3 regions of the Lactobacillus sp. M0393 genome follow, and region 1 is predicted to be linked to each of the others. Evidence: riboswitches for the same ligand, from Rfam matches in the RefSeq annotation. Region 1 holds a riboswitch; each other region holds the start of a gene.

What was found. Region 1 has a riboswitch for thiamine pyrophosphate ahead of thiM (hydroxyethylthiazole kinase). Riboswitches for the same ligand answer to the same signal wherever they lie in the genome.
Region 2: another riboswitch for thiamine pyrophosphate. It lies ahead of H3R29_RS06040 (ECF transporter S component); the one in region 1 lies ahead of thiM (hydroxyethylthiazole kinase).
Region 3: another riboswitch for thiamine pyrophosphate. It lies ahead of H3R29_RS00230 (ATP-binding cassette domain-containing protein); the one in region 1 lies ahead of thiM (hydroxyethylthiazole kinase).

What each region holds. Positions count from the first base shown of each region.
Region 1 covers NZ_JACFPK010000007.1:155,827-164,165, reverse strand. Annotated here, with positions in the region: gene H3R29_RS07620 (Fic family protein) at 1-658, opposite strand, end outside; partial or broken gene H3R29_RS07615 (Fic family protein) at 698-1,519, opposite strand; gene H3R29_RS07610 (Fic family protein) at 1,537-2,232, opposite strand; gene H3R29_RS07605 (helix-turn-helix transcriptional regulator) at 2,225-2,647, opposite strand; gene tenA (thiaminase II) at 3,000-3,659, opposite strand; TPP riboswitch at 3,859-3,956, shown strand; gene thiM (hydroxyethylthiazole kinase) at 4,033-4,821, shown strand; gene thiD (bifunctional hydroxymethylpyrimidine kinase/phosphomethylpyrimidine kinase) at 4,833-5,636, shown strand; gene thiE (thiamine phosphate synthase) at 5,647-6,312, shown strand; gene gap (type I glyceraldehyde-3-phosphate dehydrogenase) at 6,412-7,431, opposite strand; gene H3R29_RS07575 (LysR family transcriptional regulator) at 7,537-8,268, shown strand.
Region 2 covers NZ_JACFPK010000006.1:14,587-22,925, forward strand. Annotated here, with positions in the region: gene hpt (hypoxanthine phosphoribosyltransferase) at 1-94, opposite strand, end outside; gene H3R29_RS06035 (M42 family metallopeptidase) at 333-1,415, shown strand; TPP riboswitch at 1,491-1,580, shown strand; gene H3R29_RS06040 (ECF transporter S component) at 1,623-2,201, shown strand; gene udk (uridine kinase) at 2,294-2,935, opposite strand; gene H3R29_RS06050 (LysR family transcriptional regulator) at 3,114-3,992, shown strand; gene H3R29_RS06055 (FAD-binding protein) at 4,082-5,557, shown strand; gene H3R29_RS06060 (SDR family NAD(P)-dependent oxidoreductase) at 5,571-6,305, shown strand; gene H3R29_RS06065 (FAD-binding protein) at 6,318-7,760, shown strand; gene H3R29_RS06070 (MFS transporter) at 7,767-8,339, shown strand, end outside.
Region 3 covers NZ_JACFPK010000001.1:40,238-48,576, forward strand. Annotated here, with positions in the region: gene H3R29_RS00210 (S1C family serine protease) at 1-615, shown strand, start outside; gene rlmH (23S rRNA (pseudouridine(1915)-N(3))-methyltransferase RlmH) at 1,107-1,586, shown strand; gene H3R29_RS00220 (sucrose-6-phosphate hydrolase) at 1,620-3,035, shown strand; gene H3R29_RS00225 (energy-coupling factor transporter transmembrane protein EcfT) at 3,077-3,730, opposite strand; gene H3R29_RS00230 (ATP-binding cassette domain-containing protein) at 3,740-5,098, opposite strand; TPP riboswitch at 5,140-5,231, opposite strand; gene H3R29_RS00235 (helix-turn-helix transcriptional regulator) at 5,392-6,330, shown strand; gene htpX (zinc metalloprotease HtpX) at 6,360-7,256, opposite strand; gene H3R29_RS00245 (LemA family protein) at 7,273-7,833, opposite strand; gene H3R29_RS00250 (SLC13 family permease) at 7,943-8,339, opposite strand, start outside.

The sequences.
Region 1 (8,339 bases):
TGTATTGCTCTCGTGCGGGTTTAGATGGATTAACATTAACCACTGGATAACCATTTTCTGTTAAGACTAGGTTCATTAAAAGCCGTGCTGTACGTCCGTTGCCATCTTTAAACGGGTGAATAGTAACGAATTTTTGGTGCAAGTCGGTCGCATACTGCACCGGGTGCAACTTGTCTTGTGCTTCATTACTCCAAGCTTGTAATTGTTGCATTTTCTCGGGTATTTCATAAAAGTGGGCGTAAGGACGTGATTCTGAACCATAAGGGTAAACATCAATATTGCGATACTTACCGGCTTCTTCTTGCGGTTGAATTGTTGTCAAAGTTGCAATTCGGTTCAAGTTTCTAATATCCTCATTGCGAATTGGCTGTTTTTTAATTGCTAAATTTTGCATATAGTCATAAGCTTCATTTAAGTTAATGATTTCCAGTGTTTCCTTAATGGTCTTACCGTGAATAGTTGCGCCTAGCCCGCCGTTAAGAATCTCGGCAGTTTCAGCCTCGGTCATGGTGTTGCCCTCAATTGCAGCAGAAGACCATACATGCTCAATTCTGATATTTTGCTCGAGCTGCTTTACTTCAAGCGGAGATAATGGTCTATAGGTATCCATCTTATTTTTTAGGTTTGTAATCACAGCTAATTTTTGTCCGTATTCCATTGTAATACCTTCTTAATTTAAGCTAATATTTTGGGCCAACTAAAGCTCAAGTCCATCGTCACGATCAAGCCCCCGCTGCTTTTTATTCTGTTTGCTCTTCTTAGCTGATTTGAGCATCTTTTTGAATTCGGCAATAGTTTCTTTTTCATCGCTTTCGGATAATTCCTGACTTTTATGTTCCGCCCGCGCCTGCAAGTTTGGCTCCATACCGAAAATACCATTTTGATACGTCCAGTCCTTGAGGTCAGTCATGTCATTGGAAAAGTAATAATCTGCCAGCTTTTGCTGCAACGTGGGCCACTTGTCAAGCGGTACGTTAATCAGACCGGCTCCGTTATCAATCATTATCTTGTTAGCTGCAATTGTGGCGGTTCGCTTGTTACCGTCGTAGAACATTTGCTGGCGCATATTGTGATACATCAGGGTCAGTGCCTTATCGGTGGCGGTACGATCACTGACTAACAACTGCTTTAAATATTCCTGTTCCTTGTTCTCTTCGATCATAGGTGGTTCAAACTCGCCCTGGTAAGTTGCTACACCGCCTGAACCATTACGCAAATATCCTGGAAAGGCCGCCGTATCGCGGGCAACAATCGCATTAAGCCTCTTTTCCATGTTTAAGTCCAGGGGCTTTTTTTCATTGATAGCAAACTGCCAGCCTCGCTTCAATTGAACAATAATATTAATATCATCGATTGGAATGCCGTCAACACCCAGGCCATCAATGATTGTCTAGGTTTGCGGCATGGTGGTAGTCAGGCCTTCAAAGCGTGAGTTAGTGAAGACTAATTTGTTTAGATTGGTTTTGGCAAAGCGTCTATTTTTTTCAGGCGTTAGCCTGAATTTGTCTTCATACTTCAATTGATTTATCCTGCTTTCTACTCTAATTCAAGGCCTTCATCTTGATCAAACTCCTGCTGCTCTTTGTTCTGTTGTTCAGCGTATTTTTGGGCAAGTTCAGCTTGGCTAAGTGTCTTTCCAGCACTTTGCTGCGAGGCTAGTACTTGGAACGCCCGATTGCGGCTGGGGGTGTTCTCAACTTTAATCAGTTTAGCAATTTTGCCAACGTTAGCTTCATTTTGCGCTTCAATCATCTCTTTGTTTCTTCGCGGATAGTCAATTACTTGGCCATGATTAGCCGCGTATGCAGAAAGAAAAACTTTGCAACTACGGCCGTTGCCCTCTCTAAACGGGTGCATGAAATTAATTGCGTCTAGCAGCTCAGCATAGTCTTTGTTAGCCAAAGGCTTGCCCGCGGGGTGCTTGTGCAGCATGTTATTAATATCTTTTTCGGCAAAATCGAATCTGGTATGATCAAAAAATTCATACCCGTTTTTATTGAAATTGCCGGGGCGATATTTACCGGCCCAATCGTATAGTTCACCAAATAAGAATTGGTGTACCTTCTTAAGGTCTCCGATATCGTTTATTTGGGGCTTTTTTTGCAACAAGAACAAAGCATTCCGAGCGGATAGCTCATATTCCTTTTTCTCTAACTCCTTTGGGTCATGGATATGGAGCTTATTTTTTAGGACGCCATTTGAATACAAGGTTTCACTAATCCAATCATTCATTATCCTTGCCCCAAATTTCTTCAAAGCGCTCAGCCACTACTGGATCAGGCTGGATAGCTTCATCAAATAATTTCTGGATATCTGATTCTGTAGGATTCCACCCTTCCAGGTGGTTGACTTCCACGACAGTTCTAATTTGTTGGTAAATTTCTTTATTAGCAATGAAAACGCCTTGGATAGTCTGCGTTTCATCGTTTATATCTAAAATATATGGTTGTGTTTCTAGCATATTGAGTAAATCTCCTGGCTTCTCTTTAAGTGCGATTGCAAAGGCATTAAGGACCCTAATTGACCAGGTCTCAATTGGTTTAACAATTGAGTTTCTTAAAGTACTAAGTGGGACGTTGCTGGCCTCAGCGACTTTAGCGACGCTTATATTTTTGCTTTTGAGTAGTTTAACGATTGTTGCACTCATTTTAAAACCTCCAATATCCTTACTTATATTATACCATATTTAATCACTTTTATAGTGATATATGGTAAAAAGCGATATTAGATTTTAAAGTAGTGCTATTCAAGTTCTATACCTGTGGATTGTATTACCTGCTTATTGGAAATCACAACACTATCTGTTTTGTCTTTATTTAATTGTATCTCCGCTTAGTAGAATTTTCTTGTTTTTTACTATTAACTAGCACATCGTTCCAATCTTTACCAATAGTTTTGGCAGGCTGTAAATTGCATTTATCAAATCAAGTAGGGTATTCAACTTAAAATTGCAATTTCCGATTTGCATTATTACAAAATAAAAGTACTTTTTGCAAAAGTTACTTCCAATCTTGCTTTTCATAAGCCATCTGCCAAAACTGCAATTCATAATAGCTGCTGCGCACAAACGCAGTTTGCATTTGCTCAAGTTCTTCATTAGTCGCACTTTCAGCCAAAGAGTTGGTTAAATGCAGCATTTTTGCTACGTTGGCGCCATACCATTCGCCATCATAAGTATCAATCCATTCCTGATAATAAGAAACCGGTGAGCCCTTTTCTGCCATTTTTTGGCCAATTTCCTGATAGAGCCAGTAACATGGTAAAAGTGCTGCAACCGCTGGTTTAACACCAGATCGATTTAATGTCATATGCATATGGTTAACGTAGTTATAAGCTGTTGGCGCCACCGGAGTTTCAGCAATTTCAGACGCAGTTATGTTTAATTCTTCAAAAAAATGGCCGCGTACTGATATTTCAACATCTTTTAAGTCTTGTGCCCCTGCCAGTAAAAATTCCTTTACTTCCTGATTATCCGTTTTTGCTGCAATTAATTCATGCAACTTGCTAAATTCTCTTAAATAATAGCGATCCTGCAACAAGTAAAATTTAAAAGTAGCAATCGGAAGTTCGCCACTTTGCAACTCCTTAATAAAGGGATGCACCATACTTTTATGCCACAATGCCGTCCCTGCTTCATGCAGCTCATCCGTGAATTTCATATTTACTTTCCTCCAAATTAAATAACTGTTAATTATTACTAACTACACTTTATTCAAAATTAACTATAATCACTATGCTTTTTTTGCTTTTTAGCATATTTTTAATAATAGCTAAAATACTAGTACTTATGGCGTATACAGATAGCATCTTTATTAACCCAGCATTGTAATCAATAGTATAATACGCTATAATTGAAAGCGATAACACGAGGGGTGCCTTTTTGGCTGAGATGAATTTTTTCAGACCCTTTGAACCTGTAAGCTAATACTTGCGTAGGAACGTGTCAAAAACGCTTAAGCTTTGGCATTTCCACGTGCCAAGGCTTTTTTATTAATCAAAATTTTTCAAAAACATTTAGTCGGGAGTAATAAAATGCAGTTAGACTTATTAGATAAATTACGAGCGCAAAATCCGGTTATTTTTAACATCGCCAATTTTGTGACAGTTCAAGACGTGGCCAATGCTGTCAATGCTATTGGTGCTTCGCCAATTATGAGCAATGAAGTCGCTGAAGCTGAAGAAATAGTGCGAATGGCTGCCGCAGTGGCAGTTAATATTGGCTGTTTAACTAAAGAGCAAATCAATCATATTAAAAAGGTAGAAGACCTAGCACGGCAATATAACAAGCCGATAGTATTTGATCCTGTTGCCGTTGGTGCAGTCGAATATCGCTACAAAATCGCAGATAAGCTTTTATGGGATTTTCATACCAGTATTATTCGCGGCAACATTGGTGAAATCGCTGCCTTAGGTGACTTCAACTGGAATTCAAAGGGCATCGATGCAGGTTCCGGCTCTGGTAATATTGATGATATTGCTATGAAAACTGCTCAGAAATATCATTGTACGGTCATTGCCAGCGGTCCTACAGATACAATTAGTGATGGTAAAAGACTGGCTCATGTTCACAATGGCTCACCCCTTTTTAAAACTCATGTCGGCTCAGGAGATATGTTAACCAGTATCGTCACAGCTTTTACAGCAGTTGCTGACGATCCTTTTGAAGCAGCTCAAATAGGTGCTTTAGTTTTCAGTTGTGCAGGGCAAATGGTTGTCCAAGATCATCCCGGTGTTGGACCAGGTACTTTTGGCATGTATCTCATGGATTATTTGTATAAAGTAACAGTCGCTGATATTAAGCAAATTGCTGATTTTGATTAAGGAACTTTATGATGACAGAAAAAATTAATTCTTTCCCCCAGGTTTTAACTATTGCCGGTACAGATTCAGGTGGTGGTGCCGGAATCATGGCTGACCTTAAAACTTTTCAAATGCAAAAAGTATTTGGAACAGCTGTTGTAGTAGCAGTGACAGCACAAAACACTTTAGGTGTCCAAAAATCTTTTTTACTACCACTGGAAATGGTTGACGCCCAATTCGCATCTCTAGCAGCAGATTTTCATATTCGTGCTTGTAAAACGGGAATGTTGGGCGATGCGGCTCATGTTCACCAAGTTGCTCTTAACCTGCAAAAGTATGACTTTGGCCCCATTACCATCGATCCCGTGATGATTGCTAAGGGTGGTGCACCATTATTAAGTCAAGATGCTGTCGCCACCGTTAAAAACGAGCTGCTGCCTTTAGCCGATCTAATCACACCTAACTTACCAGAAGCAGAAACTTTAACTGGCATCAAGGTGCAAATGCAAGATCAATTTCCTGAATTAGCCCATAAACTACAAGATATGGGTGTTAAAAATGTACTAATTAAAGGTGGTCACACTAATAGCGCAGAAGTAAAAGATTATGCTTTATTTGCCGATGGTACTGATCTTTGGGTCAGCAGTTCCAGAGTACATACTAAACGCACTCACGGCACCGGTGATACTTTAGCTGCAGCAATTACGGCTCAGCTGGCTTTAGGTCAAAGTTTACCGTCTGCAATTACAATTGCTAAAAAGTACGTTACCAAAACTATTAAAGAAACTATTCAAGTTGGTCATGGTCATGGCCCTTTAAATCATTGGGCTCAGTAATTTAGGAGAAATAATGAAAAACTTTAACACTGATTTTTTACATGCTTATTTTATTTGCGGCAATCAAGATGTGCCCAAAGGTAAAACACTACCTGGTATAGTCGCAGAAGCCCTTGCTGCCGGCATCACGGCTTTTCAGTTTCGGGACAAGGGTCCTAATTCAACTTTAAGTAAAACTGAGAGACTGCCTATGGCGCAAAAGCTGCATCAATTGTGTTATGCGTATCACGTGCCCTTCTTCATTGATGATGATGTTCAGCTCGCCCAACAAGTTCATGCCGAGGGCGTCCATGTTGGTCAAAGTGATGAAGAAATAAAACAGGTTATTAAAGAAGTTGGCGAGCAAATGATTATCGGCTATTCCTGTTCGAATTCAACGCAAGTTGAACAAGCCAATAAAATTAGCGGAATTGATTATTATGGCAGTGGCCCAATTTATGCCACCCAGTCTAAAAGTGATGCCGACCCCGAAATTGGTATTGCCGGCTTAAGCCAACTGGTCAAAAATGCTACTCGGCCAATTGTTGCTATTGGTGGGATTACCGCTAGCGACTTAAGCGCAATCGCTAAAACTAAGGCAGCTGGGGCTGCAGTAATCTCAATGATTGCTCAAAGCAATAATATTAAGCAGACAGTTAGTCAAATGCTCACAGCGCCATGGATAAAAAATGACTAGCATATTTTAAAGAAACAAAAATGATTCTGCACTCGGCAGAACCATTTTTTATTGATGATAAACAGTTTTTAATTGTAAAAATATGAGTTATATTGATAATTAACCTAATTGGGCAACTTTTTGCAGTGTTCTAATCATTTGAGCTACAAAGCCGGATTCATTATCATACCAGGCGTAACCCTTAACTAATTGTGCACCGTCATCACCAGTTTCAACCTGAGTCAGAGTCGGATCAAAGACCGAGCCATACTCAGTACCAATAATATCTGATGATACAATCTGATCATCATTATAACCAAAAGAAGGATTACCTTCAGTGTGCTTTTTAATTTTGGCATTAAACTCTTCAGCTGTAACTTTTTGCTTTAAAATAGCGGCTAGTTCAGTAATTGAACCGGAAATAACAGGGACTCGTTGAGCAATACCTGTAAGTTTGCCGTCTAATTCAGGTATAACTAGTCCTATCGCTTTAGCTGCTCCTGTAGAATGGGGAATAACATTAGCAACTGCGGCACGGGCATTACGGACATTGCCGCCACGGTCAGGTCCATCCTGCAACATTTGCGAAGCAGTATAAGCATGAGTGGTAGACATGATTCCTACCTGAATGCCAAATTCATCGTTCATTGCTTGTGCTAACGGTGCCAAGCAATTAGTGGTACATGAGCCAGCGGAAATAATTTGATCAGAGTCATTTAGTTGATCATCATTTACACTGTAGACAATTGTCTTCATGTTACCTGCAGGAGCAGAAATTAATACTCTTTTAACACCGGCATCAAGATGAGCCTGTGATTTTGCAGTTGAAGTGTAAAAGCCGGTACATTCAAGCACTATTTTGACACCATCATTTTTGACCCACGGAATTTGACTGGCATCTTTTTCCGCATAAACCGGAATATTTTTACCGTCAATTACAATACTATTAGTGGTAGCAGTTACTTCATGATGAAATTGGCCATGCGCGGTATCATACTTCAATAAATGTGCTAACATAGCTGGTGAAGTCAAATCATTGATTGCGACAATTTCGATATCATCACTGGCCACTTCATATATTCGCCGTAATGCAAGTCGGCCAATGCGGCCAAAGCCGTTAATACCAATTTTTGTAGTCATAATAAGTTCCTCCTTTTAGATTACAAAATTAGTATATTAAGATAAAATAGCCTTGCATAATCCAAGTTTATAATAGAGTTATCACTTTTAATGATATGGAGCAACATGAATTTCAACGACTTACATATTTACCAAACAATTTATGAAACTAGATCGCTTAACAAAGCAGCACTGAAATTAGGCTACACCCAATCCAATATTACAGCCAGGCTCAAAGCACTGGAGCAAGAATTGAATACGCCCCTTTTTGTGCGTTCTAATTTAGGAGTCAAACCAACCAAAAACGGACAAAAAATGCATGATTTCGCCACTAAAGTTTTACAAAACTACCAAAACCTGAAAGAGGATTTGTCTATTAACAAGCCCAAAGTCCTCATTTCTGAGTTGCTTTTTGGCTATATTATTACCCAAAAAGCACCATTTTCATTTGAGCACTACGACATTATCATTAAAAATACCAATGAAATTCAAGAATTAATAACTAAGCATGCATATGACATGGTCTGGACTTTTACCCCTATTACTCTACCCAAATATTCGCTAATCAAAAAAAGTCATTTAGAAGCCTGCTTTTTAAAAGGCAATAAAAAAACAGCCGGCAAAGTACCAGTTGCCATAAACGCAGACATAAATTGTCCGTTTCGTAACTTGACTCTCAAATTAACGCAGAATAAAAACAGCGTCACTGAAATCGACTCACTGGAAATGATTTTAGAGCTGGTCAAAAAAGGTCAGGCAACTGCATTATTGCCTAAATACTTAATGAATGATGATTTAGTTGCAGCTGATTCGCAAAGCTGGAATATCCCCTATTATTTTTATCGCTACCAGCTGTAAATAAAACATCCAATTTTTACAATTTAAAGTCTAATTGAAATAAAATGTACCAGGCACTTCTAGCCTGGTAC
Region 2 (8,339 bases), on a different contig from region 1:
GCTGCTTTCCTAACTTAACACACATTTGGTGAATGTCATCTTCACTAAACAATTTATGATCAATAATATTATTAATATTGTCGTTTTTTGGCATTTATCTACCCTTCATTGTAAAACAATTTAAATTCCTAATATTTCGATTATATCATTTTTTTGCTAAAAAAACAGACCATTTTTAACTATTTTCACTTTTTTAGCAGTCAATTACGTACAAAAAGTAGCTATATTGCTAAAAGCAGTAAGATAATTCTCAATTTGCTTAAATTTTTAACGTGCAACCTCTGTTTTTGGTAAAATTAAAGAATAAGATATTTTTAGTGAAAGGTAAAAAAATGCAAAAACAACAAGAAATTAAAATGCTCAAGGCTTTTTCTGATGCCAATTCCACCTCTGGTTTTGAAGGAGAATTTGTTAAACTATTTACCGATACTGTTCAAGATTTTGCTGACGTGAAAGTTGATGGTATGCTCAATGTGTATGCCAGCAAAAAAGAAAACCAACCAGGTCGGCCAGTGATTCAACTGGATGCACATTCAGATGCTGTTGGCTTTATTACTCAAGCTGTCCGTCCTAATGGCATGATTAAGTTTGTACCCCTTGGCGGCTGGGTTAAATATAATATTCCTGCTCTGCGCGTAAAAATTAAAAATCGTGCAGGTGAATACGTTCCCGGTGTTGTGGCTACTAAACCACCTCATTTTATGACTACAGCCGAAAAAAATAATGTACCGGACGTAGCCGATATGTCAATTGACGTTGGTTCCAGTTCACGTGCCGAAACAATTAATGATTATCAAATTGATACTGGTTGTCCTATTTTTGTGGATGTTAAATGTGAATACAATGAAAAGTCTGGTTTGTTTTTCGGCAAAGATTTTGATGACCGCTTTGGCGCAGCTGCTATGGCTGATGTTTTAGACAATTTAAAAGGTGAACCAACTGCATTTAACGTTGTTGCAGCACTTTCCAGCCAGGAAGAAGTCGGTCTGCGCGGGGCGTATGTGACAGCGCGTGCAGTAAAGCCTGATTTAGCGATTGTTCTTGAATCCTGTCCAGCAGATGATACCTTTACCCCAGAATGGTTGTCACAAACCGGACTGAAAAGGGGACCGATGTTACGTGACATGGATACGTCGTTTTTGCCTAATCCTAAATTTCAACAGTATGTCTGCGATTTGGCTGATAAGAATAATATTCCGTACACTCGTTCTGTTCGCACTGGGGGTGGCCAAGATGGCGCGGCAATTTATTATGAAAATGGCGCACCAACCATTGTGATTGGTATTCCTGTTCGTTATGAACATTCTCCATATTGTTTTAGTGCTTATTCAGATTTTAAAGCATCTGTTGCTTTGACGCTTGCTATTATTCGTGATTTAACTAAAGAAAAACTGGCAAGTTTTAGTCAATTTTAATGGCATTAACTACATTAATTGTCTAAAATAAGGAGTAAACTTAGTTAAAGTATGATACAATAGTAAAAGTTGAATAGCAGTCACTAGGGGTGCCAAAAAGCTGAGAAATACCCTCTGAACCTGATCGGGACAATACCTGCGTTAGGGAAGTGTAAAATTAGGTAATAATGATACTCCTACTGACATGTAAAGTTAGGAGTATTTTTTATGTTTACTAGAACTTCAAAATGGAATGTAAAGTCGATTATTTTAATTGCGTTAATTGGAATTATTATGGGAGTCATTTATACATATGGCTTTAACTGGGCTTTTAATTTAATAAAAATGTTGTTGGTGCCGACAGGTTTCGCACCAGTGACTGATACTGTTTTTACAGGTTTATGGCTTATGGCTGGACCTTTAGCGATGTATTTTGTTCCTACTGCAGGATCCGGTACGATTGGTGAATTACTTGCTTCTGTGGTTGAAATGGCCATAGGTGGTCAGTGGGGTGCTACTACGATTCTTTCCGGAATTATTCAAGGCGCTACTAATGAGATCGGCTTTTTCCCTAAAAAAGAGCGTTATCAAAATTTCACTTGGAAAAGCGTCTTAACTGGTGCGTTTTTTGCTTCATTTGGCTGTTTTATTCCCTCATATATTTTATATGGCTGGAGCAAATTCAGTATGCAAGTACAAGTCGTAATGCTTATTACTAATATCATTTCTGCTCTGGTTTTTGATGGCGTTTTAGTTAAGCTGATTACGAATTTATTTGATAAAGCATTAAAGCCAAAAATAGCTTAATTATTTAAAAAGGAGCATTGCTCTTTGATGTGAACCCTAAAATTAGGACAAATTTTTTGGGGGTCATATCACGTGAAGCAATTACTCCTTTTTTATTTTTCTTTTTTACTTAAAATTGAGTGTACCTTAGTTGTAAGCATATCAATGGCGACATCATTTTTACCGCCTTCTGGAACAATAATATCCGCATAGCGCTTGGTTGGCTCAATAAATTGATGATACATCGGCTTAACTGTGCTTAAATATTGTTCAATCACAGAGTCAATGGACCGGCCTCTCTCATTTAGATCACGTTCTAAACGTCTAATAAAGCGAATATCGTCATCTGTGTCAACATAAACTTTAATATCCATCAAATCACGAATTTTTTTGTTAGCTAAAACCAAAATTCCTTCAAGAATAATGATATCGGCAGGCTCAGTATGAATGGTCTTTTGACTACGGGTATGTTCTTTAAAATCGTAAACCGGCATCTCGACTGACCGATAATTTAATAAGTCTTGCAACTGTTTTCTAAGCAAAGGAACATCAAAAGCATCTGGGTGATCATAGTTGATGTTCTTTCTTTCACTCATAGGAATCCCGGTATTATCTTTGTAATATGAATCCTGAGTCATAATCAAAACGTGTTCATTCTCTTGCATTTGGGCAACAATTTTTTGCGCAATGGTAGTTTTCCCGCTGCCTGAACCACCGGTAATACCAATCACTACGGGCTTTTCAAGTCTAGACATTATGCCACTCCTTTTTTAATCCTTAAACATTTTACTTTACTTTTGCCATAATTACCAACAGTTAAGGTATATTTGATAATTAATGCTACTTTTCTATTGAATGCGGTTTAAAATTGACTAAATTTTTTATATGATAAATGTGAAAAAAGTAATTTGTGTTAAATAGCATAGGTGCAAAATGAATTATAATTTAATGCCGGTAAAATATTTCGTTGATGTCGTTCAAACTCACGGCTTTATTTCAGCAGCAAGGAGAAACTATGTTTCAGAAACAGCAGTCAGTTCAGCTATTAAGAAATTAGAAGATGAATTGGGCCAAAAATTGCTTAACCGTTCTGCTGGTAAATTCTCGTTAACGCCAGTAGGAGAAGTTTTTTATAAACGCAGCGTAGAAATTATTAATTTGTACAGTGAAATTTGGCACCACCCGGATCCTAACCCGGAGAAGCTGTTACGTGTCCATTTTTTGCAAGGCTTTGAAAATGACGCTGCATTATTTGCTTCAAAAATACCAGATATTTGTCAGCCAAATTTTGACGAAGAAAATTTTGATTCTTGCATCAAAAGATTGATTAATGGTAATTATGACATACTGGTTGGATTTGACTTAGCTTTTGCCGGTAATAATAAAATAGACAGTCTACCTTTTAGGAAAACTAGTTTTGACTTACTGCTAAATAAAGATGAACTAAGACAATATCACGGGGATGAGCAGCAGCTCGCTGAGAACAGTATGCTTTATATGCAAAACTGGAAATCAACTGGTATTACTGATATTCAGCTTGCTATGCTTAAAATCTACTGTCAAAATGGTTGGAAATATAAAGAAGTGGCAGAAGTCAACAGCTTTGCCGCTGGATGTTTAAATGTCAACTTCAATGGTGGTATCACAATCGTACCGGAATCATTTAATTTACCGCAAAACTGCAATAATATTGAGCGTTTATCGCCAGTTCAATTGCAAAAAACTTTTAATGTGGTAATAGCAATGAATTCAATGGTTTCAACTAAATTCGGTAAAATGCTTAAGCATGTGACAACTTTAACTTATCGCTGATAACTTTTATGTGTTAGCGCTTTGATCTAAATTGACATAGAATTCAATTGTAATAAAAATCACAAAATATCAGAAAGGGTGATGTTACATTGAATTCTTTTTCAACTGATGTCGTAGTTGTTGGCTCAGGATCGGCTGGAATTTCAGCTTGTTTTGAACTTTATCAAAAGCATGTGCCATTTGTACTTTTAGAAAAAGGTAACAAAGTCGGAGGTGCCGGCAAATTTGGTGCTCATGGAGTTTTTGCTATTAATTCCACTGAACAAAAAAAGCTACACGTAAATTATGGCTATCGTGAAGCTTTTAACGGATTAACAGATTACAACCACTTCTTTGTTAATGGTGAACTATTGGCGCGATTTTTAAAAAAGTCAGGTTCCAATATCGATCGTTTAGCAGAAATGGGTTTACCGGTAACTGTGGAACAAAGCGAACAAAAAGCACACTTAAATGATCCACTGGTCTACCATAAATTTAATAATTTTAAAGAGAAAATGACTAACTGGGATAAATTACCGGATAAATTTACCGCAGCTGGCAATAAGGTAATGTTGGAAACTGCAGCTGTCGATCTGGAATATGATAATGGCTTAAAAGCAGTTATTGCTAAAAATAAAGATGGTGAAGAGATTAGAATTGCTGCTAAAAAAGTAATATTTGCTGATGGCGGCTATTGCGGCAGTCAGGAAATGATGACAGCCAATTTTTCAGATACTAACGCACTTTTGAACCTGGGAGAGCGCAAATCTACGGGTACGGGAATTAGATTAACGCATAAATTAGGTGCAGATTGTCGTCACCGCCCAGTTCTTTTTGCCCATGGCTGTGCACCAAGTATGAGTATTAATCCTATGAAAAGAGACAGTGCGGTTGAAACTCTAACCAATTTACCATTGCTGTGGCTGGATCAAACCGCTAATCGTTTTGTAAACGAGGATGTAGTTTATGATTTTGCTATGTGGGGCAATGCTGCCCATAACGTTAACGGTATGTACTACGTTTTACTGGACCAAAAGACTTTAGACACTTTTAAGCAAAAAGAGGTTAATCTTGAAGACACTTTTGAAAGACAGTTCTGTGACGTGGGGCAAACCCCAAGAACAACTGTGGGGCCTTTACCTAATATTCAAACAGACTTTGATAACACGGTTAAAACGGGTGAAGTAGTAAAAGCAGACAGCTTAAAGGAACTGGCCCAAAAGCTGCAATTGCCTTATATTTCCCTTGAAAGAAGTGTCAATTCTTATAACCAGGCCGTTAAGCAGAAAGAGGACGACACTTTCTTAAAGCCGGCTGCTGAATTATTGTTTGACGTTCAAGAAGGACCGTTTTACGCAATAATTGAGCACTGCGCAATTTTAGGAACATTAGACGGTGTCAATGTTGATCGTAACTGTCAGCCGGTAAAAGAAGATGGCACTCCACTTAAAGATTTATATATTGTTGGTAATAATGTTAACGGCTTATATTCTGATGGCTACCCGAGCTATGAAGGTATTGCTAACGGCTTTGCCTTTGTTTCCGGCTGGATTGCTGCAGAAGAAGCAATTAAGAGTTTAAATTAGGAGAAAAAGAAAAATGTTAGAAGGAAAAGTTGCTGTTGTTACTGGAGCTGCTCAAGGTATTGGCTATGCTATTAGTGAAGAATTTGCTAAGCAAGGTAGCGATGTCATTTTAACTGACTATAACAAGAAAGTGCTGGACGTTGCTGCTGAAATGAATGAAAAATATAACGGTAAGATTACCGGCTTGATTTTGAACGTCATGGATAAAGACAGTATTAAGAACGGGTTACAAACTATCGTTTCCGATTACGGTAAGATTGATTATGTAATGAATAACGCTGGCGGTGGCGTTTTGAAGCCATTTGCCGAACTGACTGATGAAGATTTTGATAATACGATTAATTTGGACTTGCGTGGGACCTTCTTATGTATGCGTGAGGAAATCAAACTGTTCTTAAAACAAGGCTATGGCTCAATCGTCAATACCAGTGCTTTAGGCAGCATTTATAATCCTGGTGGTATGGGCGCTTATAATGCAGCCAAAAATGGCATTATTGGTATGACTCAAGCTGCGGCGATTGATTATGCTGACAAAAATATTCGTGTTAATAGTGTTGCTCCCGGTCTAACTAAAACCCCACTTAACGAAGGCGGCTTTTTGGAGAAAGTTTTACCGACTGTACCAATGAAGAGGGCAGAAACCGCTGCTGAAGTTGCTAAAGTCTTTGTTTTTGTAGCTAGTGAAGCCACATTTATGACCGGTCAGACAATTCTAAGCGACGGCGGCGTTTCAGTCGGCCTGAAGTAGGGGAGAAAATTTATGTTTCCTAAAAATTCCGAATATAACCTAGTAATTGTTGGTGGCGGGCTTAGCGGTTTGGCAGCAGCTGTCAGTGCTGGCGAGCAGGGTATTAAGACCTTGGTAATTGAAAAAGGCAGGACACTTGGCGGTGACGGCAACTATGTTGAAGGCGCAATGGGAGTCGACAGCTTTTTGCAAAAAGAAAAAGGTATTAAGATTGATCCTACCAAATTGCTCCAAGATGAACTGAACTATTCCCACTATGAAGCTAGTGCCCCTCATTTGAGAAAATATATTAGTCAAAGTGGTTCAGTAATTGACTGGCTTCATTCCCTTGGAGTTGAGTATAGTAAAGTTGGTCCTCAAGGTAAAAGCTGGCCTACGATTCATACTTTTGCCGGTGGTGGTCATGCTGTGATAGCAAAGTTAATACCTCAGGCTAAAGCTTTTGGCGTGGAAATTGTGACTAGCATTAGTGCGCAAAAAATTTTACAACATAATGGTCATGTCAGTGGTCTAGTTATTAAAAATGAGGCTACAGGACAGTTTAGAGAATTAACTGCAACTAAAGTGATTTTAGCTACAGGTGGCTATGTGGATAATCCGGATTTGATTAAGAAACGGACTCCTGCAACTGAACGCTTGCTGTCAGTTAGTGATGGCAAATCTACCGGGGACGGCATGAAACTAGCATGGCAGGCTGGAGCTGAACACTATCAGATGGGCGCCATTCAATATGGTGGTGGTGCTATTTTGGATAAAACACGTCCACCTTTTGTTCATATGCCTGAACAATTGGCAGCAGCAGCGACTCAAGAGGCAATTTTATGGGTGAATGAGCAAGGTGAACGCTTTGTTAATGAAGATGTCAATGACAACATGTGTCATGCCGGCAGCGCTCTTTTAACCCAATCAAGAACCTTTTCAATCCTTAATCAAGAAACGGTTGACCATTTAACTAATGTCGGTCTTTACAAGGAAGTAGGCAATTCACCAGTTTCACCTGAAAAATTGGAGCATTTACAAGAAGAAATTACGCGTGACTTACAGAATGGTGATAAGTACCTGACTAAAGCAGATACTCTGGCTGAATTAGCAGAGAAATTGAATTTGCCCAATTTGCCGCAAACAATTGGGCGTTATAACGACTTAGTGGCTAAAGGAACCGATACCGACTTTGGTAAAGCTCCCGCATATATGACAGCTTTAAAAGATGGTCCATATTATGCAGTAGAATTGGGTATTGGTATGGCATGTGCAATTGGTGGTATTCGCGTTGATAATAACAATGCTGTTTTAAATTCATACGGTTATCCACTTACCGGAATTTATGCTGTTGGCAATGATGCTGCAGGGATGCTTGTTGGTGATACTTACGCTGTCACTTTACCAGGAAGTACAGCAGGTTATGCCGTATTTTCAGGTAGAAATGCCGTTCAAAGTATTACTAAAACCCGGTAAATATCAATGAATAGTGCTAAAAGAGTTTCCAATTCAAAAATTCGTATAGGTATCTTAGCGGTTAGTATGATTGGCATGGCATCTTTAGCTATTACTCCATCTTACGCTGCCATTGCTAAATTTTTTAGCCTTAACAATACTAGTGTACAAATGCTGACATCTTTACCAAATTTATTTATGATGCTTGCGGGAATAATCATTGGTAAATTAACAGCAAATAAAGTTAATTTAAAAGCGTTAACTCTTGTTTCAATTTTTTTGGTCACAATTGGTGGGTTATTGCCACTAATGTTGCACACGAATTTTGCGTTTTTACTTTTTTGTTCATGCTTAGTGGGCTTAGGTCAAGGAGCCTGCACCAATTTAACTCAAGTTTTAATCGCACAATTGCTGCCTCAAAGTGAACGTGAATCTACTATGGGGTTATCTACAACTTTTATTAATATTGGTGGCATGGTCTTTATCATGGGCGGAGGTCAACTGGCAGCTTCAAGCAGCTGGATTAATAATTACTGGATATACTTGTTTTCACTGCTAATACTGCTAATTGTATTTCTTCTTCTGCCCTTTGAAAACAGA
Region 3 (8,339 bases), on a different contig from region 1:
ATTGCGGTTGGCTCTCCTCTGGGCAGTGAATATGCTTCTACGGTTACGCAAGGGATCATTTCGGCTCCGGCACGTAGCATTACTACTTCATCTGCTAATCAGCAAACGGTTATTCAAACGGATGCAGCAATTAACCCTGGTAACTCGGGTGGTGCATTAGTTAATTCCGCGGGACAGGTTATTGGGATCAACTCAATGAAGCTTTCGCAATCAAGCGACGGTACATCAGTCGAAGGAATGGGTTTTGCTATTCCTTCCAATGAAGTAGTAACTATCGTTAATCAATTGGTTAAGAAAGGTAAGATTGTGCGTCCACAATTGGGAGTTAAAGTAATTGCTTTACAAGGCATTCCTTCCAGTTACAGAAACCACCTTAACATCAAATCTAATCTTAAAAATGGTATTTATGTAGATTCAGTTACTAAGCACAGTGCGGCTGCTATAGCAGGAGTTAAAGCAGGCGATGTAATTATTAAGGTTGACAACAAAGCTGTTTCAGATGTCGCTTCGTTACACAGCATTTTGTATAATCACAAAGTCGGAGATAACGTTAATTTAACCGTTAATCGTAATGGAAAAGAAATCAATTTACGAGTTAAATTGCAATCAGACTAAATCAAAAATATTCTAGAATTAAGTAAAAAAAAGGCTATACTATGCGGTTTGAAACATAAGTATAGCTTTTTTCTTAATATTATTGTTGGGAAACAAATTAAAGTTCGGAATTAATAGCTGTCAAGTAAAACACAAAGATAAAAATCTTGTTGATAATTGTGGATAACTTTGTGGATTGTGCATAAAATGCGAAAAAGTAGTTGGGACAAATTGTGGAAAACCTGTGAATTGTGTGTAAATAATAGTGAAAATTAATTAGATCAAACAGTTGTTCAAGGCTTAACAGCAGTATTTGAGGGTAAAAAGTTTGTGAAAATCACCTATAATTAATCTCACTGTGGGTAAATTTAATTTGATAAATTTAAAAAAATAAGCAAAACACAATTTATTCGCTTACTAAAGGTAAAAACCACAAAATGTAGTTTTTAACTTTACACAGTTGTGGAAAAGCTAAGTGGAAACTTTGGGAATTGGGGGATAAAATAGCAGTTATGAATATTAAAATTGTTTGTGTGGGTAAGCTAAAAGAAAAGTATTTTAAGGATGCTATTGCTGAATATCAAAAAAGGCTGAGTAGGTTTGCCAAAGTTCAGGTAATAGAAGTGCCAGATGAAAAAGCTCCTGAAAAATTTAGTGCGGCAGAACAGGAAAATGTTAAAAAAATAGAAGGACAAAGAATTCTGAGCAAAATAAAAGATAAAGAATACGTTTTTGTGACCGCAATTAATGGCAAGCAGCGAACTAGTGAAGAATTTGCGCACGAGATAAAGGATCTTGCAACCTATGGACATTCTGATCTTACTTTTGTTATCGGTGGCAGTTTAGGTACTAGTTCAGAAGTGGATAAAAGAGCGGACGATTTAATGAGCTTTGGTGAAATGACTTTGCCCCACCAGTTAATGCGGGTCGTTTTGATTGAACAAATTTATCGCGGCTTTATGATTAATAGCGGCAGTCCTTATCATAAGTAGATTTAATTATGCGAAAGGCAATAAAAAATAAAAATGCAAACTCCGGCTAAAATTACTAACAAGCGATATCGGCTAAATTATCACATAACAACACCTTCTGGATGGATGAATGATCCTAACGGTTTTTCATATTATAAAGGCTACTATCATATTTTTTACCAATACTATCCTTATTCAGCTAAAAGGGGCCCTATGCATTGGGGCCACTATCGCAGTCAAGATTTAGTTCACTGGGAAGAATTACCAGTTGCACTGACGCCGAACAGTCCTGAGGATAAAGATGGTTGTTATTCTGGCAATGCAATTGAAAAGGATGGTCGTTTGTATCTGATTTATACAGGTAATCATTACTACGATGTCAATGATCATAGTCGCTTTTATCAAACGCAAAATGTTGCCTATAGTGATGATGGCATTCATTTTACAAAATATAGTGGTAATCCTGTGATTGCATTGCCACCGACGGATAACTCACAGCACTTTCGTGACCCTAAAGTATGGCAAGATGGAAATGAATATTATATTGTTGTGGGTGGTCAGGATAAGAAAGGATTAGGCCGTGCAATTACTTATAAGTCGACTGATTTATTGCACTGGGATTATTTAGGCCCAATTGCTGTTTCTCGGGGAGCCGATATTGAAGGATATACCTGGGAATGCCCTGATCTTTTTTCATTGGGCAGAGAGGACGTTTTGTTATGTTCACCTCAAGGAATCGTGGCAAAGGGTAAAGAATATCTTAACTGCTATCAAACGGGATATTTTATCGGTAAAATGGATTATCGCAACAATCAATTTAAACATGGTGCATTTCAAGAACTTGACCATGGACATGACTTTTACGCTGCCCAAACCATGTTAACTCCTGATGATAGGCGCATTGTTTTTGGCTGGCTCGATATGTGGCACGCAGACTTTCCCGAGCAGGCTGATGGCTGGTGTGGGGCATTAACTTTGCCGCGAGAATTAACTTTAAAGAACAATCAGCTGTATATGACGCCCATAAATGAGTTGAAACAATTGCGGCAAGAAAAAGTAGTTGACGAAAAACAAACAAGTTCTTCAATGCAAGTTAATGTTTCTGATCCGCAGCACTTGGAATTGCTTTTAATGTTTGCTGCAGAAGACTGGTTCGGTAATAAGATTAGCTTTGTTTTTAAAAATGAACAGGAAAATCTGATTATACTATCTTGGAATAAGGAAAATAGCGAAGTAATTTTGACCAGAGCGGATAAAGGGCCATCTGACGCGCAACGTTATGGCAAACTAAGACCAAACTCCAAACTAAAAATTCAAGTTTTTATTGATACAAGTTCAATTGAATTTTTCTTAAATGACGGAGAGCTGGTATTTTCAGAACGCTATTACACAACCAAAAAGCCAGTAATTTTTATTAATGCAGACGAGCCGGTTAATATTAGTGTTGCAGGTTATTCTTTAGCTGAATAAATTAAGGGATAGAAAAAAAGTGGACAAGCACGTCCACTTTTTTATTTTAACGTCAATAATGCTAGATTTACTAAAACCAAAATTGCAATTGACTGTAGCCAGTCACTTTTTTTAACAGGAACAGCTGCAATGACAGAACGCTTGGCATTTTCGCGGTAACCATGGGATGCCATACCTTGGGCTAAATTTTCTGCAGAATTCAGGGCAACTAAGATAGCCTTAAAGTAAAGAACAGGTGACCAAAAGCTCAAATATACTCCCCGCATCATGCCAGCAGTGCGAATTTGCTTAACAGCCTCTTTCATTCGGGGAACGATATTAAGAGCAGCCAAAACTCCATAAGCAAACTTGCTGGGTAGATGAAAATTTTGTTCAAAAGAGCGCGCAAATTCTGTAGCAGTAGTGTCTATTGAAACGCAGTAGATAGTCAAAGTATAAACGTAAATTCGACTAGATAAGCTTAGTGCGTTCTGTAAGTTGGGCTGTGGCGAGAACCAGTATAAAGTCGCAAAAACTGTAAAAGCAGCAATTAAAGGCATTAGTAGAGTTAAAAGCAAATTGCTTAATTTAATGTGTTTGCAAATTAAATAGACCAATGCAAAGAATATGATTAAGAGGTTTGTTAGTAAACTTGATTTCAGTGATATTTCTACAGAAATAATCAGAGCCAAGATAAATTTAAAACTAGGATTCATGATAGTACCTCACTTGTTCGTGTAAGCTAGATGCTGGTTTTTAAAAATGAGGTGATAGTCACACCAATCAGCTAAATTCTTTAACTCATGGCTGATAATTAAAAGCGTTTGCTTCCGTGCTTTCTGACTTTCTCTTAATAAAGACATCACTTTGACGGCAGAGTCAACATCCAGGCCGCTAAGTGGTTCGTCAATTAACAATACATCCTGATCTGAAATCAGCATTAATAAGATTTGCAGTTTCTTTTGCTGCCCACCGGATAATGAATATACGACATGATCAAGCAGTGAATCAAGTTCAAGAGAGGATAACGCGGCAGCTATTTTATCATCAGTAAAATAAGAATTGGTCCGCTTTTTTTTGCTGAGGTTAATTTCATCTGCAACAGAGACATTGATAAACTGGTCAGTTGCATTTTGAAATATTTGGCCTACATGAAGCAAATACTTACGAGTAGGTAATTTATTAATTTCACGGCTGTGGTAGGTGATGCTGCCTGAATAAGGGATCATTTTAGTCAGAGCATTAAAAAGTGAAGTCTTGCCCACACCGTTGGCTCCTGTAATCAGAGTGGTTTTACCAGAGACAATCTTTAACTGTTCCTGCTTTAGAAGTAAACGATTTTGTCTAATCTGAACGTTTTGCAGGGTAAAGCATGACTCCTCAGTCTGCTGCGGTAAGACAAAAGTATAGGAATTAGAATCAGTATTTTTTCGCAACAATTTTTCCTGTTCTGCTTGAGAAAGCTGCACCAGGCGTTTACCCTGAAATTGAAAAAGATTGTCGCAGATTCCTTCATAACCAGCTAGCACATGGTCACTTAAGATGATTGTTTTTCCTTGATCGCGCAGATGTGCTAGTTTAGCGATTAAGAACTTGCGGGCAGCGGGATCACAGCTGGCGAAGGGCTCATCAAGTAAAAACAGGTCAACATTCATCGCTATGAGGACAGCTAATGCCACTCTTTGTTGTTCACCACCAGATAATGTATTAATTTTTTGATCAAGTAAATAATCAATTTGAGTAAACTGAACGGCTTCATTTAACTGTTTTAGATACTGGGCCTTATTAAAGCAAAGGTTTTCCAGTGCAAAAATAATTTCTTCTCGAGGAGTTGCCATAGTAAATTGCTCACTGGCATTTTGAAACATCATAGCAGCCTTTAAGCCGCCCAGAGTAACAGTACCGCTTAGTTGTCCAGCAAATTCAGGATATAACTTTGCTATTATTTTCAATAAGGTAGATTTACCACAGCCAGTTGGTCCAACTAACAATGAAAACTGCTTTGTAGGAATATTTAAGTTAATGTCTGTTAAAATTTCGTTTTGTTTATCATATGAAAATGTTAGGTTATTTAATTTAATCAATTTAGTTACCAAAAAAAATCGTCAGGATAATAGCCTGACGATGTAAAATCTTTCGTTTTCCCTTCGCTGGCATTATCCATAGCAGGTTCTGCGGGTTTAATCTCAGCCTTTACAGGCACCCCGATGTTAAATTTTATTATACAGAAAAGAAAATTAGTTGTCTAGATGCACAAGGAGTTTACGTTACCCATGTAGCAATGATAAAGGTAAAATAACAAAATTATATTAGTAAGATGAAAATTTGCTATATAATAAAACTATATAATCCCTAAACTGTATAAGAGGTGAAAGTAATGGCAGCAGTTAAATTGGAACAATATTTAGCCAGTATCATAGATGCGGCTAGGTCTGATACTAATGAAGTGAAAATAAAACCAGGTAACAGCAACTTTGATTTGTTTATAGCCTTTTTAGAAAATCGTAATACGGGCATTCATCGCTACCAAACAACAGGTCTGACTATTCTGTATGAGGCAAAAGGTTCAACTAAAGTGAGAATCAATAGTCAGGATTTTATGCTCAATGATGGTAATATCTTCTTTTTACAGAAAAAGAGCAATTATGAAATATTAAAACCTGGTAGTAAAGATATTTTAGTTAAACTCGAATTTGACCCCAATATAGATGTCCGGAACTTTTTCGACAATCTAACTGTAATGAACAATTATGAGAAAAAATTGCTTAAAAAAATCAATACCACTTTTGAGCAAAAAAGATTATTAGGGCTTAACGGAACCTTAATGTCAGAGTCTGCCCATCTACTTAAAAAGATAATTAATGAATATCTTAATTATGACTTGTTTACCCGCAACGCTATCATGGCAGAACTTACCTTGCTTTTCGTTTCTGCTGTTAGAAATCAGAATTTAACTTCCACTCCAGCAACAAGTCATCAGTTTGCAAAAACGGATCTGGAAAAATACATTGATGCCCATTTTACTAACATTACGCTTAATGATGCAGCCAAGCATTTTGGCTTTAATCCTAATTATTTTTCAAGTTTGGTTAAACAAAAAACTGGCAAAAGTTTTGTGGAACATGTCGATGAAAGGCGCATGCTGGAAGCACGAAGTTTACTTGCTCGTCCAGATATTTCCGTCAAAGAGATAATTACCCGTGTCGGTTATAGCGGTAAATCCTTCTTTTATAAGAAGTTCAGTGAATATTATCATGAAACACCAGTACAAATGCGTGCAGAACTATTCAGGCAGGCAAATATTAATTTGAAATAAAAAACAACCTTGAGTAAAAGGTTGTTTTTTTACATTTTTTCTAAACGTTTAATTCTGTCCGCTGTTGGTGGATGACTGTCAAACAAATGGGTAAAACTGCGTTTTTTACGCATAGGATCTTCAATATACATTCCGGCACTGCTGGGATCAGCTTTTTTCATTGGTGCAGAGCCGTCAATTTTTTCAAGCGCCGAAATTAGCCCTTGAGGATTGCGCGTTAACTCTACTGAAGAAGCATCGGCAAGGTATTCACGGTTACGTGACAACGCCATTTGCGCTAAACTAGCACAAATAGGCCCCAAAATTAAGACAAACGCTATAGCTATTACCTTAAAAATGACAACGATAGTGCCACCACTATCATGATCACTATCGCGATCATCATCAATCCACCAGATATAGCGGCTGGCGATCCCAGAAAGATAAGAAATGACACCGACTAGCACGGCAGCGATAGTAGAAACTAAAATATCGTAGTTTCTGATATGAGAAATCTCATGGCCCAAAACTCCTTCCAGTTCCTCCCGGTTCATCATATCGAGTAAACCTTGAGTAACTGCAACTGCTGAATGGTTCGGATCCCTTCCTGTCGCAAACGCATTAGGACTGGGATCATCGATAATAAATACTCGCGGCATGGGTACACGACCAACTAGTGCCATATCTTGCACAACGTGCCATAATTCAGGATTATCCTGCTCATGAACTTCTTGGGCATGATTGAGGCTCATAACCATGTTTGCTGGATTGGGCAAGACAATTAGCATGTAAATTATACTAAAAATCACGGCAATAACTAAACCTAAAATTGGTCTGTTGCTAAAAAGGTAGCCTAATCCTGCACCTACAAGTGCCAAGATAATAACAAACAATCCCATAATACCCACAGTTTTGCGCTTATTGCGGGCAATTTGTTGAAATAACATAAAACTGACCTAGTATTTAAAATTTTACTTTAGGTACTTCTTTTTCAGATTCACTGGTTTGCAAGTAGTCAACTTTCTTAAAACCATGAATGTGAGCAACAATATTGGAAGGGAAGGTTAAAAGTTTTTGATCATATAGAGCAGCAGATGAATTATAAAGCTGCCTTGAATAGGCAATTTTATTTTCAGTATTAGTCAATTCCTCTTGCAATTTCAAGAAGTTTTGATTGGCTTTAAGGTCAGGATAATTTTCTGATAATGCAAAGATGGACTTAAGCGCATCAGAAATTTGGTTAGAAACTTTTAAGGTTTGTGCATGGTCATCGCTGGGAATGTTAGTTAACTGATTTCGCAGCTGCACAACGTTTTCCAGTGTTTCTTTTTCGTGTTTGGCATATCCTTTGGTGGTTTCGACTAAATTAGGGATCAAGTCATTACGCCGCTTTAATTGGACGTCAATTTGGCTCCAGGACTCATCGGTGTAAACCTTGGCTTTTTGTAAGCCATTGTATACCGCAATATAGATTGCAATTAATAAAATAATAATAATTACAATTATCCAAGTTAAACTGTTCATAATCTTCCTCCTTATATATGTCTCTTAATTATAACTGATTAAGAGACTTTTGAGTATAAAAAAGGAGCTTATACTACCTTTCATTAGCAAAGCTTTACTAAATTGATTATTAAATTAATAAAAGTCCCCAGCCTACAACTGTCAAGACCAGCAAACCTATGAACTGCATTACAGTCCATTTTTTGAAAAATTCCCCTCTTGAAACTGTCGCATTTTGGGTAAAAGTTTTGAGCACCAGCATATTTGCCATTGAACCAATCGGTGAACCAAAGCCACCTATATTGGAACCTAAAAACAATGCTTTAGCATAAGGGGTAAATTTACCAACTAAAATGGTTGCAGGAACATTACTGATAATTTGACTTGAAATAATTGACGTGAAGTAAGTTGAAGTTTCTGAATTGATCATTGTATGGATAATGCTGACAATCATCGGAATTTGTTGAATGTCACTAATGAAAATAAAGAAACACGTGAAAGTTAATAGCAGAGCAAAATCAACCTTA